Regions from separate parts of the Streptomyces sp. TS71-3 genome, predicted to be linked through region 3. Evidence: riboswitches for the same ligand, from Rfam matches in the RefSeq annotation. Region 3 holds a riboswitch; each other region holds the start of a gene.

The links. Region 3 has a riboswitch for cyclic di-AMP ahead of Sm713_RS30140 (M23 family metallopeptidase). Riboswitches for the same ligand answer to the same signal wherever they lie in the genome.
Positions count from the first base shown of each region.
Region 1: it holds a riboswitch for cyclic di-AMP, as region 3 does, so the genes downstream of both, Sm713_RS25205 (transglycosylase family protein) here and Sm713_RS30140 (M23 family metallopeptidase) in region 3, are expected to answer to the same signal.
Region 2: it holds a riboswitch for cyclic di-AMP, as region 3 does, so the genes downstream of both, Sm713_RS03225 (NlpC/P60 family protein) here and Sm713_RS30140 (M23 family metallopeptidase) in region 3, are expected to answer to the same signal.

Region 1 covers NZ_BNEL01000003.1:127,247-132,534, forward strand. Annotated here, with positions in the region: gene eno (phosphopyruvate hydratase) at 1-621, opposite strand, end outside; gene Sm713_RS25205 (transglycosylase family protein) at 1,098-1,805, opposite strand; cyclic di-AMP (ydaO/yuaA leader) riboswitch at 1,810-2,054, opposite strand; gene Sm713_RS25210 (transglycosylase family protein) at 2,268-3,194, opposite strand; gene Sm713_RS25215 (cytochrome P450) at 3,754-5,046, shown strand; gene Sm713_RS25220 (MazG family protein) at 5,150-5,288, opposite strand, start outside.
Region 2 covers NZ_BNEL01000001.1:732,576-737,863, forward strand. Annotated here, with positions in the region: gene Sm713_RS03220 (IS4 family transposase) at 129-1,352, opposite strand; gene Sm713_RS03225 (NlpC/P60 family protein) at 1,398-2,537, opposite strand; cyclic di-AMP (ydaO/yuaA leader) riboswitch at 2,545-2,765, opposite strand; gene pcrA (DNA helicase PcrA) at 3,053-5,288, shown strand, end outside.
Region 3 covers NZ_BNEL01000003.1:1,378,176-1,383,463, reverse strand. Annotated here, with positions in the region: gene Sm713_RS30155 (GNAT family N-acetyltransferase) at 1-273, opposite strand, end outside; gene Sm713_RS30150 (HPr family phosphocarrier protein) at 747-1,028, shown strand; gene Sm713_RS30145 (GntR family transcriptional regulator) at 1,605-2,267, opposite strand; gene Sm713_RS30140 (M23 family metallopeptidase) at 2,588-3,379, opposite strand; cyclic di-AMP (ydaO/yuaA leader) riboswitch at 3,392-3,548, opposite strand; gene Sm713_RS30135 (pitrilysin family protein) at 3,866-5,248, opposite strand; gene Sm713_RS30130 (pitrilysin family protein) at 5,281-5,288, opposite strand, start outside.

The DNA.
Region 1 (5,288 bases), 1.3 Mb from region 3:
GCCGCCCTCGTCGCCGAGGCCGGTGGACAGGCCGCGCTCCTTCAGGACCGACTTCAGCTTGTGGTACACCTCGGCGCCCCAGCGCAGCGCCTCGGAGAAGGACTCCGCCCCGATGGGGGCGATCATGAACTCCTGGATGTCGACGTTGGAGTCGGCGTGCGAGCCGCCGTTCAGGATGTTCATCATCGGCACCGGCAGCAGGTGCGCGTTCGGGCCGCCGAGGTAGCGGAAGAGCGGGAGGTCGGAGGCCTCGGAGGCGGCGTGCGCGACGGCGAGCGAGACGCCGAGGATGGCGTTGGCGCCGAGGCTCGACTTGTCCGGGGTGGCGTCCAGGTCGAACATCGCCTGGTCGATCAGCCGCTGCTCGGTGGCGTCGTAGCCGACGAGCTCCGGGCCGATCTGCTCGATCACGGCGAGCACCGCCTTCTCGACGCCCTTGCCGCCGTAGCGGTTGGCGTCCTTGTCACGGAGCTCCAGGGCCTCGAAGGCGCCCGTGGAGGCGCCGGACGGCACGGCGGCACGACCGGTGCTGCCGTCGTCGAGGCCGACCTCGACCTCGACCGTGGGGTTGCCTCGGGAGTCCAGGATTTCCCGGGCTACGACGACGTCGATGGACGGCACGAGCATCTCCTTCTGGGATGTGACGCTTGGCTTGTGCGGCGTTTCGTGGGGCTTGCGGCATGAGCCTAACGGGCCCGGGGAGCGGGCCCGTCCCATGGCCGGGTCACGGCCGGATAACGCCCCGTCTGGCACGATTACCTGCCGGTACGCCGTTCCGCCTCCGGCGGGGTGGGGCTGCGCCCCGGCTTGGCGCTGGCAGGGGCGCGAGGAAGCGGGGCCGCGCCCCTGAGTAGGCCGGGGCGCCGTTCCCCGCACGCAAGGGGCGCGGGGAACGGCGCGAAAAACCAGAACGCACCCGCAGCCGACCGCGCACCCCAGCCCACACGACGCACCCCCACATGCGGCAGCCCCGCCCCGGCGCGTCCGGGGGAAAACGCGCCGAGGCGGGGCGGTCAGAGGCCCGGATGCCCGTGCGGACGAGCCGGGGGCGGGGCCAGGGCCAGCGAGCCCGGGGCCGGGGAGCCCGGCCCGAGGGCTCAGTGCAGGTGGAGCTGCTGGCCCGGGTAGATCAGCGACGGGTTGCTGACGATGTCCTTGTTCAGCTTGTACAGCTTGTGCCAGCCGCCCTTGACGTGGTGGTCCTGGGCGATGTCGCTGAGCGTGTCGCCCTTCTTGACCTTGTACTCGCCGTCGCCCTTCTTCACCTTCTTGCCGGTGGGCGTCGTCACGGTCTGGCGCTGCTGGGAGCGCGAGGCGTGCTGGGAGCCCTCGTGGGTCGGCTTCGCGGAGGCGGTGTTCTGCGTCTGCGGAGTGGCGGCGGAGCCCGAGCCGGAACCGGTGGAGGCGGAGCCTCCGTTGTACGGCGTGTTGGACAGGCCGGTGCCGCACACGGGCCAGGCGTCCTTGCCCTGCCCGGCGAGCACCTTCTCGGCGACGGCTATCTGCTGGGCCTTGCTGGCCTGGTAGGCAGCCGGCGCGTAGGCGGTGCCGCCGTACGCGGCCCAGGTGGACTGGGTGAACTGGAGCCCACCGGAGAAGCCGTTGCCGCTGTTGATGGACCAGTTGCCGCTGGACTCGCACTGGGCGACCTTGTCCCACTCAGAGGCGGTGGCGGCGGAGGCGCTGCCCGCGCTGACCAGCGGGGCGGCGACGGCGGCACCGGCGACACCGGCGATGGCGACGGCACGGGTGGTGCGGTTGAGCGCGGACGGGCGGCGGTGCCGGCCCTTGCCGGAAAGCAGCATGAAGAGATCCCCTCACCGACGCCTGCGAGGTGAGCTGTCGGGTTCGGGCCGATGGGGTATCCCTTGCTCCTTGCGAGCATGGGAGGTTTTGCCCGGCCGTGCGATTTCCGCACGGCTTCACCCCTAGCCGGTCCGTTCACCGTGCCGCTGCTCGCCTCGTGCTCGTATCGGCGAGGCAGCGGTCCGGTGGGGCCGGCGCTTACCTTGGTTCCCCCGCTCCTGCCTACGGCGCTTCGACGCGACGACTGTTCCCGTACGAACGCCGGCAGGATTCGGCGTGGCGTCCGTCGGTGCCCGCTGTGGCGAGCGGACATGACGGTAAACAGCTGATGCGCCGGATTTCAAAGCGAACTGGGGTTGGTGAGACCCATCTCTCATTCGAGCAAATCGGACAGAACCCCCCGAACTTCAGCCGTTTTTCGCCCGATTCAGGGGTAAAGATCGAGACCTTTCCGGATGAGTTTAGAAAAGATCAAGGTTCTGGCCAGGGAGGATCAGGTCCGGATCGGCCCCGACGGTCTTCTTGTTGGCTGCATATAGTTTCGGCCAGCCGCCCTTGAGGTCATGGGAGTCGGCGATGGCCGAGAGGTTGTCGCCGGGACGCACCGTGTACACCCCTCCCCTGTCGCCGCCACCCTCGCCGCCGGCGCCGCGCGAGGCGTGCCGGCCGGTACCCCGGGAGCCGTCCGAACCGTCGCCTCCGGAGCCCTTGTGCGCCTCGTGCGCACGGCCACCGCGATGGCGACCGGAGCCGTCCGAGTTGTCGCCTTTGGACGGTACTCCAGAGGGCGTCGCCGACGAGACGCCACCATGGTCGGCTTCACCGTCGGCCGGGGCCGAGGACGATCCCCCATGGGACGAAGAGGATGAACCCGGCGCATCGGACGGCGTGCTCGCGGGTATCCCCGCGTCCGAGTCCCCCAGGCCGCCAACCCCGGACTCGGATCCGGATCCGGACTCGCGGGACGGGTCGCCCGTGGCGCCCGTACCCGTCTCGCGGGACGAAGCCCTGCCACCCTGGTCGTTACCGGATGAACCCGGCGAACCGGACGGTGAACCGTGGCTCTTGCCGAGTCCCACGATGTCGGCACACCCCGGCCACGCACCGGGCCCCCGGCCCGCGAGCACCTTCTGCGCGACCGCGATCTGCTCGGACCTGCTGGCCTGGTCCGGCCGAGGCGCGTAGTCCAGGCCGCCGTACAGCACCCACATGTTCGCGGAGAGCTGGAGGCCGCCGTAGTAGCTGTTCCCGGGGTCGGCGCTCCAGGAGCCGCCGCTCTCGCAGTTCGCGAGGCGGTTCCAGGTTGCGTTGTCCGCCTTCCAGGCGGTGCCGTCCGCGTGCGCGCCGGTCGCGCCGAGCAGCGGGATGGCGATGGCGGAGCCGGTCACTCCGGCCGCGAGGACGAGAGCGGGTGCTTGACGGGGGCGCCGATGCCGGCCGTTCCCGGAGAGCATGCGAAGGCCTTTCGCGTGGCGGATCTGACGACTATGAAGACGGCCCTGCGCCGCGGACGGTTCACGTGTTCGCGGATGGTTTACGTGTTCGCGGATGGTTCACGTGTACGCGGACGATTCACGTGCAAAACGACGTGCCTGGCGTGCCTGGCGTGCCTGGCATGTCTGCTGTGTCTGGCATGCCTGTCGTGCCTGGCACGCCTCTCCTACCTGGCACGCCCCCCGGGCCTGGCACGCCTGATGTGTCTGGTGTGACTGGCGCGCCGGACCTGATCGATGTGACCGGCGTGACGCATGTGATCGCGCCGCCGGTCGAAGGTGACCGTAGCGACCTCACACGTCCATCACAAGTCGATGCAGCGGAGATCACATCAACGTCACAGTCCTGACACCCCGCCAGGCATCGCCTGTGGCGGCCTCCCTTCGTGGCCCGCCGGGAGCCGCACCCCGCCGGGGGTCGGGCCGGCCGCACGCACCGGATACGGTCGGGGGCGTGACCGACCGGCCCCTTCCCGACGCGCCGCCCGAGCTGTTCAGCCGGGCCTTCGCCACGGACCCGTATCCCGCCTACGCCTGGCTGCGCGAGCACGCTCCGGTGCGGTGGACGCGGCTGCCCAGCGGGGTCGAGGCGTGGCTGGTGACCCGGTACGCGGACGCCCGCGAGGCGCTGGCCGACCCCCGGCTGAGCAAGAACCCGGCGCACCACGCCGAGCCCGCGCACGCCCAGGGCCGCACCGGCATCCCGGGCGAGCGCAAGGCCGAGCTGATGACGCACCTGCTCAACATCGACCCGCCGGACCACACCCGGCTCAGGCGGCTGGTCTCGAAGGCCTTCACGCCGCGCCGGGTCGCCGCCTTCGCGCCCCGCGTCCAGGAGCTGACGGACCGGCTCATCGACGGCTTCGCGGGGCGGGGCTCAGCGGACCTCATCCACGAGTTCGCCTTCCCGCTGCCCATCTACGCCATCTGCGACATGCTGGGCGTACCGGGCGAGGACCAGGACAACTTCCGCGACTGGGCCGGGATGATGATCCGGCACGGCACGGGCCCGCGCGGCGGCGTCGGCAGGGCCGTCAAGAAGATGCGCGGCTACCTGACGGAGCTGATCCACCGCAAGCGCTCCGACCTCGGCGACGACCTGATCTCCGGCCTGATCCGGGCCTCCGACCACGGCGAGCACCTCACCGAGAACGAGGCCGCCGCGATGTGCTTCGTGCTGCTCTTCGCCGGTTTCGAGACCACCGTGAACCTGATCGGCAACGGCACCTACGCCCTCCTCACCCACCCCGGGCAGCGCGACGCCCTGGCGCGGTCGCTGGCCCGCGGCGAGCAGACGCTGCTGGAGACCGGGATAGAGGAGCTGCTGAGGTTCGACGGGCCGGTGGAGCTGGCGACGTGGCGGTTCGCGACGCGTCCCCTCCAGATCGGCGGGCAGCGGATCGCCGAGGGTGAGCCGGTGCTCGTGGTGCTCGCGGCGGCCGACCGGGACCCCGAGCGGTTCGCCCACCCCGACAGGCTCGACCTCAGCCGGGCCGACAACCAGCACCTCGGCTACGGCCACGGCATCCACTACTGCCTGGGCGCCCCGCTCGCCCGCCTGGAGGGCCGCACGGCGCTCGCGACGCTGCTCGACCGGCTCCCCGACCTCCGTCTCGCCCGCGACCCGGCGGACCTGCGCTGGCGCGGCGGCCTGATCATGCGGGGCCTGCGGGAGCTGCCGGTGGCGTTCACGCCGACGGCACCGGCGGCACCGGCGGAGAGCCGGGGAGCGGGCGCGCCTCGGTAGGGGGTACGGCCTCGCAGGGGCCGGTATGGGCGCGCACCGCCCGGTGAGTAAGAGGGCGCCCGCACCGCTCGGTAAAAGGGCGCCCGCTAATCGGGGTACGGCCTCACTGGGAGCGCGGGCCGTCCCGTCGTTCCGCCTCCGCCGTCCGTATCGCGTCCCGGTACGCGCGGGCCGCGGCCCGCAGCGCCGCCTCCGGATCGACGCCCTCGTGCTCGGCGCGCACCGCCAGGGCGAGCAGTTCG
Region 2 (5,288 bases), on a different contig from region 3:
CGGTGTCTGGTGCGGGTGGTGTCTGGTGGTGGTGCTCGGCCCGTTTGAGTCGCCAGTTGGACATCTTGCGTTTGATCACTCGGGGGCAGGCCCGGTGGCGGCGTGGGGGCAGCAGGCGTTCGGCGATCTCAGCCAGGGTGCGGGTCAGCGCCCGGGCGAGTCTGCCGGGGGGAAAACGCCGCCTGGGCTGGGACCTGGCGGCGCACGATCCGCAGGGAGCGTGTGAAGGAGAGCCGGTCGGGATCAAGACCGTGGCCGGTGGCGGCCCGGTGTATCAGCTGCCGGATGGCGTGATGCACCAGGAGGAAGCCGTAGATCTCCTGCTCCACGCCCCACGGGTACTTCGAGCGTAGGACGAGCTTCGGGCCGCGCTGGTGGGTTTTGATCTCGTCCAGTGTGGTCTCGATCTCCCACCGCTGGGTGTAAAGCGCGGCCAGGTCCTTCGCCGGTGCCTGTTCAGGGTCGAGCACGGTGGTCAGCAGGCGGTAGACGGTGGCATCGCCGGTGCGGGCAAGGGTGTACTCGATCACCCGGACCACCACCGGGTTGCGGCGGCTCCTGCGGTCCGGCTCGGCATGGATCGTGCTGAGGTAGGAGCCGTCGGCCAGCACCTGCACCACGGGCAGGGCCGCGCTTTTACGCATCCGCCACAGCAGGTCCGCGCCCGTGGCCCGGGCGGCCTGCCACAACTCGAAGCCGTAAAAGCCCCGGTCGGCCAGCAGTAGCATCCCCGCCCGCAGCTCGCCGAACAGTTGCCGGGACAGCACCGGCTCGCTCACCGACAGCGGCCCGATGGCCGCGCCGAACACCGCGTGCGTCCCGCACTCAGCCAGCGCCACTACCCTGGCCTGCGGGAATGCACCCGTCCCCCGCCCCGAACCCGGGCGGCCGAAGAAGCTGTCATTGTCCGCGGTGTCCGCCAGGTCCAGGGTCGTGCCGTCCACCGCCACCAGGCGCCACCGCCGATACCAGGCACCCGCCGTCTGCGGCACCGCCACCGGACAGCACACCCGCGCGAACAGCATCTTCAACGGCTGCACGCCCAGGCGCCGACGCGCCCGCCCGATCGCGGCAGTCGTCGGTACCCGCCAGGACCGCTTCCGGTCCCCCAGCCCCTCGCCCAGCAGCCGCGCGACCTCTTCATACGGCTGCCCGAAGAACAGACACATCGCCAGCACGAAGTACACGACCACGCGGGCCGGCAGCAGCCGATTGCGCTGCTCGCCCCGCCCGGCCTCCGCGATCACCTCATCCACCAGCTCCGGCGGAAACGAACGCGTCAACACCCCGATCGCGATCCGGTCCGACAACCGCTCACCCACAGACGACTTGACCTGCCCCACCCTCGCCACACCACAACCAACGAGCCCAGGACACCTAAGTCACCGGCATTGGACCTAGCCCGGCCGCACCACGCTGTAGATCGGCATGTACGTCATCGGGATCGTCTCCACGGTCTTCCCGGGCCTCGGCGCGTCGATGACGTTGCCGTCGCCTATGTAGATGCCGACGTGGCTGATGTCGGAGAAGTAGAAGACCAGGTCGCCCGGCCTGGCCTCGGTGGTGGAGACGGTCGTGCCGACCTTGACCTGGTCCCAGGTGGTGCGGGGCAGGGAGACGCCGGCCGTCTTCCAGGCCGCCTGCACCAGGCCGGAGCAGTCGAACGACTCGGGTCCGGTGGCCCCCCACACGTACGGCTTGCCGAGCTGGGCCTTGGCGAACGCCACCGCCTGGGCGCCCATCGTCGAGGTGCTGCTGGATCCGCTGCTCGATCCGCTGCCGCTGCTCCCGGCCTGCTCCCGCTGCTTCTCCGCGGCGGCGGCCTGCTGGGCGGCCAGTTCCTTCGCCTTGCGGGCGGCGGCCTCCTCCTTCTGCCGCTCGATCGCCGCGAGGCGCGCCTTCTGCTCGGCGGTCAGCTTCGACAGCATGGTCCGCGCGGTGCTCAGCTTCTTCTGGACGTCTTCCTTGGTCTTGCGGAGCGTCGCCTGCGAATGCGTCAGCTCCGTCAGGTTCTTGGCGGCCTCGGTGCGCTTCTTCGCCGTCGCGGCCTGCTGCTTCTCGAAGCTGTCGACGGCGACCTTCTGCCGGTCGGTGAGCCGGCTCATCAGGTGGTCGTCGTCGAAGTACTGCTGGGGGTCCTCGGCCAGCAGCAGGGTGGCGGTGTCGGAGATGCCGCCGGTGCGGTACTGGGCCGCCGCGAACGAGCCGAGCTCCTGGCGTGCGGTGTTCAGCTTCTCCGTGCCCTTGGCGATCTGGTCGAGGAGGTCGTCCACGCGCTTGCGCTGGGCGTCCGCGTGCTCCTTGGCGCCGTTGTACTTCTCGGTGGCGACACCGGCCTGGTGGTACAGGCCGTCGACCTGCTTCTGCACCTCTTCGATGGAGGGTCTGGGCTTCGCGGGCGCGGCCTGCGCGCTCGACGCCAGCAGGGCCACCGACGTCAGGGCGGCCGTCGTGACACCGACGGCGGGAACGAGGGCGGGGGGAGTGCGCAGGCCCCCGAAGGTGCTGGTGCTCTGCGCTTTGCGGTGCGACGCCACTGAGGGCGACTCCTTCCGTGGGCCGCCTACCGGGTTAGCTGTCGGGTTCGGGCGGGTGGTACGGAAGGCTGCCCTACGGCCTCGTACGGCGGTTCTCCGGCACGCGGACGTGCGCGGGCTCTGCCGTGCGGGGCCGATTCACCCCAGGTGCCGTCGGCTGCCCGGCTCCGTTGGGTCCCCGGCTCCGGAGGGCCCGCGAGGGCACACCGGACTCGGCGGGGCGACCCGGCCCGGCGCTCTTCGCCGGCGGGGGTACGGGTTGCCCGACCGGCACGTTAGCCAACTCATGTGACTGCTGTGAAGGGTGTTGTGTGATACGCCCTATACATTTCCGTGACTCTGGCGTTGCGTGAGCGGGTAGCCACCGCCTGTGGTGATTCCCCGGCGGTTCGGTGTGGGATCCGTGGCCACCTGGGCTCTGGGAGCGCTCGCGCGGGGAGCGAGGGTTGCCGGAGTGGTGACAAGTGGGCCGACGGCGCCCGGGTGTCGGTGCCGCGGCCTAGACTCGGTAGACGATGAGCAGCCTCTTTGACGATCACTTCCTGGCCGGCCTCCAGGCGTCCCACGGCGCGCAGGAGGAGCCCCCGCCGCCGCCCGAGGACCCGGGCCCGGAGGAGGTCCCGGACGACCTGTTCGGCGGCAGGTACGACGCCCCGCCGCCGCGCGAGGCGTACTACCGCGACGGCGCCCCCCGCCCCGCCGCCGACCCGAACGCCCTCCTGGACGGGCTGAACGACCAGCAGCGCGCCGCCGTCGCGCACAGCGGCTCCCCCCTGCTCATCGTCGCCGGCGCGGGCTCCGGCAAGACCCGGGTGCTCACGCACCGCATCGCGCACCTGCTCGCGCTGCACCGCGCCCACCCCGGCCAGATCCTCGCGATCACCTTCACCAACAAGGCCGCGGGCGAGATGAAGGAGCGCGTCGAGCAGCTCGTCGGCCCGCGTGCCGCCGCGATGTGGGTGATGACGTTCCACAGCGCCTGCGTGCGCATCCTGCGCCGCGAGTACAAGAAGCTCGGCTTCACGTCCTCGTTCTCGATCTACGACGCCGCCGACTCCAAGCGCCTGATGGCCCTCGTCTGCCGCGACCTGGACCTCGACCCCAAGCGCTTCCCGCCCAAGTCGTTCAGCGCCAAGATCTCCAACCTGAAGAACGAGCTGATCGACGAGGAGGACTTCGCGGGGTCCGCCAGTGACGGCTTCGAGAAGACCCTCGCGCAGGCCTACGCGCTGTACCAGTCCCGCCTGCGCGAGGCGAACGCGCTGGACTTCGACGACCTGATCATGACGACGGTCAACCTCCTGCGCACCTTCCCGGACGTCGCCGAGCACTACCGCCGCCGCTTCCGCCACATCCTCGTCGACGAGTACCAGGACACCAACCACGCGCAGTACGCGCTCGTCCGCGAGCTGGTCGGAACGGCACCGGGCCCCGAGGCAGCGGGCGGCGAGGCGGGTCCGGAGCCCGCCGAGCTCTGCGTCGTCGGCGACGCCGACCAGTCGATCTACGCCTTCCGCGGCGCCACCATCCGCAACATCCTCCAGTTCGAGGAGGACTACCCGGACGCCACCACCATCCTCCTGGAGCAGAACTACCGCTCCACGCAGACGATCCTCACCGCCGCCAACGCCGTCATCGAGCGCAACGAGAGCCGCCGCCCCAAGAACCTCTGGACCAACGCCGGCGCGGGCGCCCGGATCACCGGCTACGTCGCCGACAGCGAGCACGACGAGGCGCAGTTCGTCGCCGAGGAGATCGACCGCCTCACCGACGCGGGCGACGCCAAGGCCGGCGACGTCGCGGTCTTCTACCGCACCAACGCCCAGTCCCGTGTCTTCGAGGAGATCTTCATCCGCGTCGGCCTGCCCTACAAGGTCGTCGGCGGCGTCCGCTTCTACGAGCGCCGGGAGGTCCGGGACGTCCTCGCCTACCTGCGCGTCCTCGCCAACCCGGAGGACTCCGTACCGCTGCGCCGGATCCTCAACGTCCCCAAGCGGGGCATCGGCGAGCGCGCCGAGGCGATGATCGACGCCCTTGCCCAGCGCGAGCGGACCAGCTTCGCGCAGGCGCTGCGCCGCGTCGACGAGGCCTACGGCATGGCGGCCCGCTCCGCCAACGCCATCAAGAGGTTCAACACCCTGATGGAGGACCTCCGCACCGTCGTCGAGTCCGGCGCCGGGCCCGCCACCGTCCTGGAAGCCGTCCTGGAGCGCACCGGATACCTCGCCGAGCTCCAGTCCTCCACCGACCCCCAGGACGAGACCCGGATCGAGAACCTCCAGGAGCTCGCCGCCGTCGCCCTGGAGTTCGAGCAGGAGCGCGGCGAGGGCGAGACCGGCACGCTGGCGGACTTCCTGGAGCAGGTGGCCCTGGTCGCCGACTCCGACCAGATCCCCGAGGAGGACGAGGAGGGCGCCGGCGTCATCACGCTGATGACCCTCCACACCGCCAAGGGCCTGGAGTTCCCGGTGGTCTTCCTGACCGGCATGGAGGACGGCGTCTTCCCGCACATGCGCGCCCTCGGGCAGACCAAGGAGCTGGAGGAGGAGCGGCGGCTCGCCTACGTGGGCATCACGCGCGCCCGGGAGCGGCTGTACCTGACCCGCGCCGCGCTGCGCAGCGCCTGGGGCCAGCCCGCGTACAACCCGCCGTCCCGCTTCCTGGAGGAGATCCCCGAGCAGCACGTGGACTGGAAGCGGACGGGCCCCTCCGCCCCCTCGGCCTCCGTCTCCGCCGCGAGCGGTGTCGCCG
Region 3 (5,288 bases):
CGCGATGAACTCCCCGCCCACCACGGCCGCGAGGCCCACCCGGTCCACGAAGTCGTGGTGGGTGAAGCGGCGCACGTCGTTCGCGGAGAGCCGGGGATAGGGGGCGAAGAAGCGGTAGTACTTCGACTGGTCGGAGACCTGCTCGTAGAAGCTGACCAGGCGGTCCGCGTCGTCGGCGGTGATCGGCTTGATCCGCGCGGTCCCGCCGTCGCGGAGCACCACGTCGGCCTCCCAGTGCGCGGGGTAGGCGTGCCTGTCCGACGGGCTCTGCATGGGGTCAGCGTACGGCCCTCGGGCGCCGGTGTACCGCCGCCGGAGGCGTGTTCCGCGGGCGGTGCGCCGGAGCACGCTCCGACCGGCTGGGGGCGGCCGGAGTGCGCTCCGAACGACCGGCCGCGGGACGCGCGCGTGGCTTCCCGGCACGGGGTCCCTTGGGCGAGGGCCCGTGCGCGGGCTCCTCTGGGCGAGGCGTCCCGAGTAGCCGGCGGGTGACGAGTCGCGGGGCGAGGTGCGTGGGGTGCTTGAGGTGCGGGCATGAGGACAGGCGCGAGGCGGGGAGCCGCTGTCGCGCGGAGTCGTGTTCGATCGGTGGCCCCGCCCTGCGCTCCTGCCCCGTGTGACACACTGGTCTAGACAACCACCCGGGAGTCGTCGCCACGCCCCCGCCCGCACGGACGCCGCCGTCCGGATGGCACGCATGGGACCTTTGCCGGACACGCCGAGACATCTGAAAGGGCATCGACACCATGGCTGAGCGCCGCGTCAACATCGGCTGGGCCGAGGGCCTTCACGCCCGCCCCGCCTCCATCTTCGTCCGGGCGGCCACGGCCTCGGGCGTCCCGGTGAAAATCGCCAAGGGCGAGGGCGTTCCAGTCAACGCCGGGTCCATGCTCGCGGTGCTCGGCCTGGGGGCCCAGGGCGGCGACGAGGTCGTGCTGACCTCGGACGCCGAGGGCGCGGACGCGGCCCTGGACCGGCTGGCGAAGCTGGTGTCCGAGGGCCTGGAGGAGCTGCCCGAGACGGTCTGAGGGTCCACTGCGGCCGGGTGCCGAACCCGGCTGCGGCTCGCGGGGGTGCCCGCCCGTGCAGCCGGAACCCGAGGGCCGTCTCAGACCCGAGCGCCATCTCACGATGCCGCATCCGCCGGCCGTTGCCGTGCCGGCGGGTGCGGTTTTTGTGCGTTCGGGGCCGAGTGTTTCCGCGTGAGTCGGGCGCGTCCGTGTGAGACCGCCGGTTCCGCGTGGGACGGGCGGGTCCGTGTGAGACCGCCGGTTCCGCGTGAGAGCGGCGCTTCCGCGTTGGACCGGCGCTTCGGCATGAGACAGGTGCGCCGCGTGAGACACGTGCTTCCGCGTGAGCGGGTTTCACATTTTCCGGACACGTAAATGTCACGCGGCAATGCGCCGCATACGCGCCGGACGCGTGCCCGCATAATCCGGCAAGACGGTGCAGGAATTCCGGGGCGCGAAAAACGGAACCGGCACCGGATTTCGCGATACCGCACGCCTATGCACTGCCGGGCTCATGCTCGTATATGAATCACCGCCGACTCCGTTTTTACGGGGCGCCTGTTAAAAACGGTGCCCCGCCGCATGTACGGCGTGTTACGAAGCCCTCACGCGGTCGGGGCGCGCGGGTGTCCTGGGGAGGCGAAGGCGGTGGGCCGGGATGCCCCGTTCGTTGTGCAGCGCCGTCACCGACCGGGCACGCTCGGCGTCGCCGCGGGCCACGGCGTCGAGGATCGCGGCGTGCTCCGCCCAGCACTCCGTGGAGCGCTCGCTCACGTCGACGGTGTACATCCAGGCGACCTTGTGCCGGAGCTGGGTGAGCAGCGCGGTGAGGCCGGGGCTGCCCGAGGCCTGGGCGAGCGTCTCGTGGAACCAGCTCTCCAGTGACCGCAGGTCCTCGCCGTGACCACGCCTGACGCGGTCGTGCCCGAGGCGCACCAGGCCTCTGAGCACCTTCAGATGAGCCTGGGTGCGGCGCTGCGCGGCGCGCGCGGCGCCCATCGGCTCCAGGAGCAGGCGGATCTCCAGGAGGTCGGCGGCCTCCTGCTCGGTGGGCTCGGCGACGCAGGCGCCGGCGTGCCTGCGGGTGACTACGAAGCCCTCCGCCTCCAGGGTGCGCAGTGCCTCGCGCACAGGGATGCGCGAGACGCCGTAACGTCGCGCGAGGACCTCTTCGGTGAGCCGGCTGCCGCGCTCCAGCGCACCGGAGACGATGTCGTCCCGGATGGCCGTGCATACCGAGTGCGCGGGAATGCGCATGACCCGACCTCCGCCCTGATCCCGCGAAATCGCGGCCCGATGAAGCCTGCCCGCGACTCTATTGCAGGGAACCGCATTTACCGAAGGGGGCCGGAAATCCATGGATATTTTTTGGACTGCTGGACTGCTGGACTGCTGGACTGCTTGGGACCGCGCACCGGACACCGCTGGGTGCGGTGTCCGGTGGCCGAGTCCTCCGCGCCGGACGGTCGGGCATTCCCTTTTCGGCCGTTTCCTTCTTGGGGGTCAGACCCGGGGGCCGTCAGGCGCGTGAGTTCGCGGCGGGCCCGGCGCAGGGCCCGCGGACGGTGGACGTGGGATCAGACCTTGACGCCGTGGGAGCGGAGGTAGGCGACCGGGTCGATGTCGGAGCCGTAGTCCGGCGTGGTGCGGGCCTCGAAGTGCAGGTGGGGGCCCGTGGCGTTGCCGGTCGCCCCGGAGAGTGCGATCCGCTGCCCCGGGGCGACGCTCTGGCCGGCGGTGACGGCGATGGTGGAGAGGTGGCCGTACTGCGTGTACGTACCGTCGTGCATCCTGAGGACGATGTTGTTGCCGTAGGCGCCGCCCCAGCCGGCCTCGACGACGGTGCCCGTGCCCACGGCGTGCACGGGGGTGCCGGTCGCGGCGTGGAAGTCGATGCCCGTGTGGCTGCCGGACGACCACAGGGAGCCGCCCGTCCGGTAGCCGGTGGTGACGTACGAACCGATGATCGGGACGGTGTAGGCGACGCTCCTGCGCACGGCGGCACGGGCCGCCCGCATCTTGGCCGTGCGGCGCTTGACCGCACGGCGCTTGGCGGCCTCCGCCTTCCGCTTGGTCTCCACGGCCTTCCGTTCCGCCTTGAGCTCGGCGGTGCGGCGGGCGGCGGCCTCGTAGGCGGCATGCCGCTGGGCGGCCGCCTGGGCGCTGATCCGGTCGGCCGTCGCGGCGCCGGCCAGGACCCGGGTCAGACCGGCGCCCTCCGCCGGCCGCTGCGCGGCGGTTGCGGGTGTTGCGGTGAGGCCACCGATGACGCCGGTGGCGGCGAGTGCGGCGACGCCTGCCACGTACGCGGTGGAGCGTCCGAGGCGGCCGGTACGGCGGTGCTTCCCGGTAGTACGGGTGAACGCCATGAAGCGGCTGGTCCTTTCCCTCCTTCTCGCCTACCGGGTTAGCTGACGGGTTCGGAGCAGGAAGGTCTCCTACGGGCGCCCTCTCGGGAAGAGCGTCCGATTCACCCCGGGACATGTGGGTCCCCGGCTCCCCCGGCTCAGCCGCCGGGAGACTCGGCGATGGCTGTCCGGCACCGCGGGTGCGGCGCAGGTCCGACGGACAGCCGGACCGACGCTAAAGGGGACAACTCCAGACCAACAAACAGATCAACGCTTTTGTTGCGCATGCCACAGGGGCAGACCGGCCGACTTCCTGTCAATTCGAGCAGGGTACGGGTGAATTCGGGGCATTTGCCAGCCCCCGAGACGGGTGTGTGGTAAGCGCAGGGCGGTATGCAACGGGGCGAGGGCGGAGGGCGCCCCTCGGTTCGGGGCCGCCCGCAGGCGTACGGCAGGGCTCTCGGGCGCGAGCCCGTGGGGCCGTACGGCGCGGGCGGCCCTGCGACGTCAGCCGGAGACCACCGTGACCTCGCCGATCCCCAGTGCCCGCACGGGCTCCTCGATCCCCGAGGCGTCCCCGACGAGCACGGTCACGAGCCGGTCCACCGGGAACGCGCTGACGACGGCGGCCGTGGCCTCGACCGTCCCGGTGGCGGCGAACTGCTGGTACAGGTGGCCCTGGTAGTCGTCGGGGAGGTGCTGTTCCACCTGGTCGGCGAGCGTGCCGGCGACGGCGGCGGCGGTCTCGTACTTGAGCGGGGCCACCCCCACCAGGTTCTGCACGGCGACATCGCGCTCGTCGTCCGTGAGGCCGCCGGCGGTGAGGTCCCGCAGCACCTTCCACAGGTCGTCCAGGGCGGGGCCCGTGGAGGCCGTGTCGACCGAGCCGGAGATCGCCATCATGGCGGCGCCCGCGGATCCCTCGGGCGAGGACGGGGCGGACGAGCGCAGCACCTGGCTGAAGGCCCGCACGCCGTAGGTGTAGCCCTTCTCCTCGCGCAGCACGCGGTCGAGCCGGGAGGTGAGCGTGCCGCCCAGGCAGTAGGTGCCGAGCACCTGGGCGGGCCAGACGCGGTCGTGGCGGTCCGAGCCGATCCGGCCGATCAGCAGCTGCGTCTGCACCGCGCCCGGCCGGTCCACGATGACCACGCGGCCGCGGTCGTCCGCGGTGATCGGCGGCACCGGGCGGGAGGCGGCGGTGTCGCCGGTCCAGGCGCCCAGGGTGTCGGCCAGCACCGTGTCCAGGTCGGCGCCGGTGAGGTCGCCCACCACCACCGCGGTGGCCGTCGCCGGGCGCACGTGCTTCTCGTAGAAGGCGCGCACCGCCCCGGCGTCGATGGCGGCGACGGTCTCCTCGGAGCCCTGCCGGGGCCGCGACATGCGCGAGGTCGCCGGGAAGAGCTGCCGGGAGAGCTCCTTGGCGGCGCGGCGGGCGGGGTTCGCCATCTCGTGCGGAATCTCGTCCAGGCGGTTGCGCACCAGGCGCTCGATCTCGCTGTCGGCGAAGGCGGGCGCACGGAGGGCGTCGGCGAGCAGGCCGAGCCCCTTGGGCAGCCGGGAGGCGGGCACCTCCAGGGAGATCCGCACCCCCGGGTGGTCGGCGTGGGCGTCCAGGGTGGCTCCGCAGCGCTCCAGCTCGGCGGCGAAGTCCTCCGCGGAGTACTTGTCGGTGCCCTCGGAGAAGGCCCGGGCCATGATGGTGGCGACGCCGTCGAGGCCCTCGGGCTCCGCGTCCAGCGGGCTGTCGAGCAGTACCTCCACGGCGACAACCTGCTGGCCGGGGCGGTGGCAGTGCAGCACGGTCAGGCCGTTGGCGAGCGAGCCGCGCTCGGGGGTGGGGAACGCCCAGGGCCTGGCGTCGCCGGGCTGGGGCTGGGGGTGGAAGTCCATCGTCGTCCCCTGTTCTGACGTCGCGGCCTCGGTCACTTCG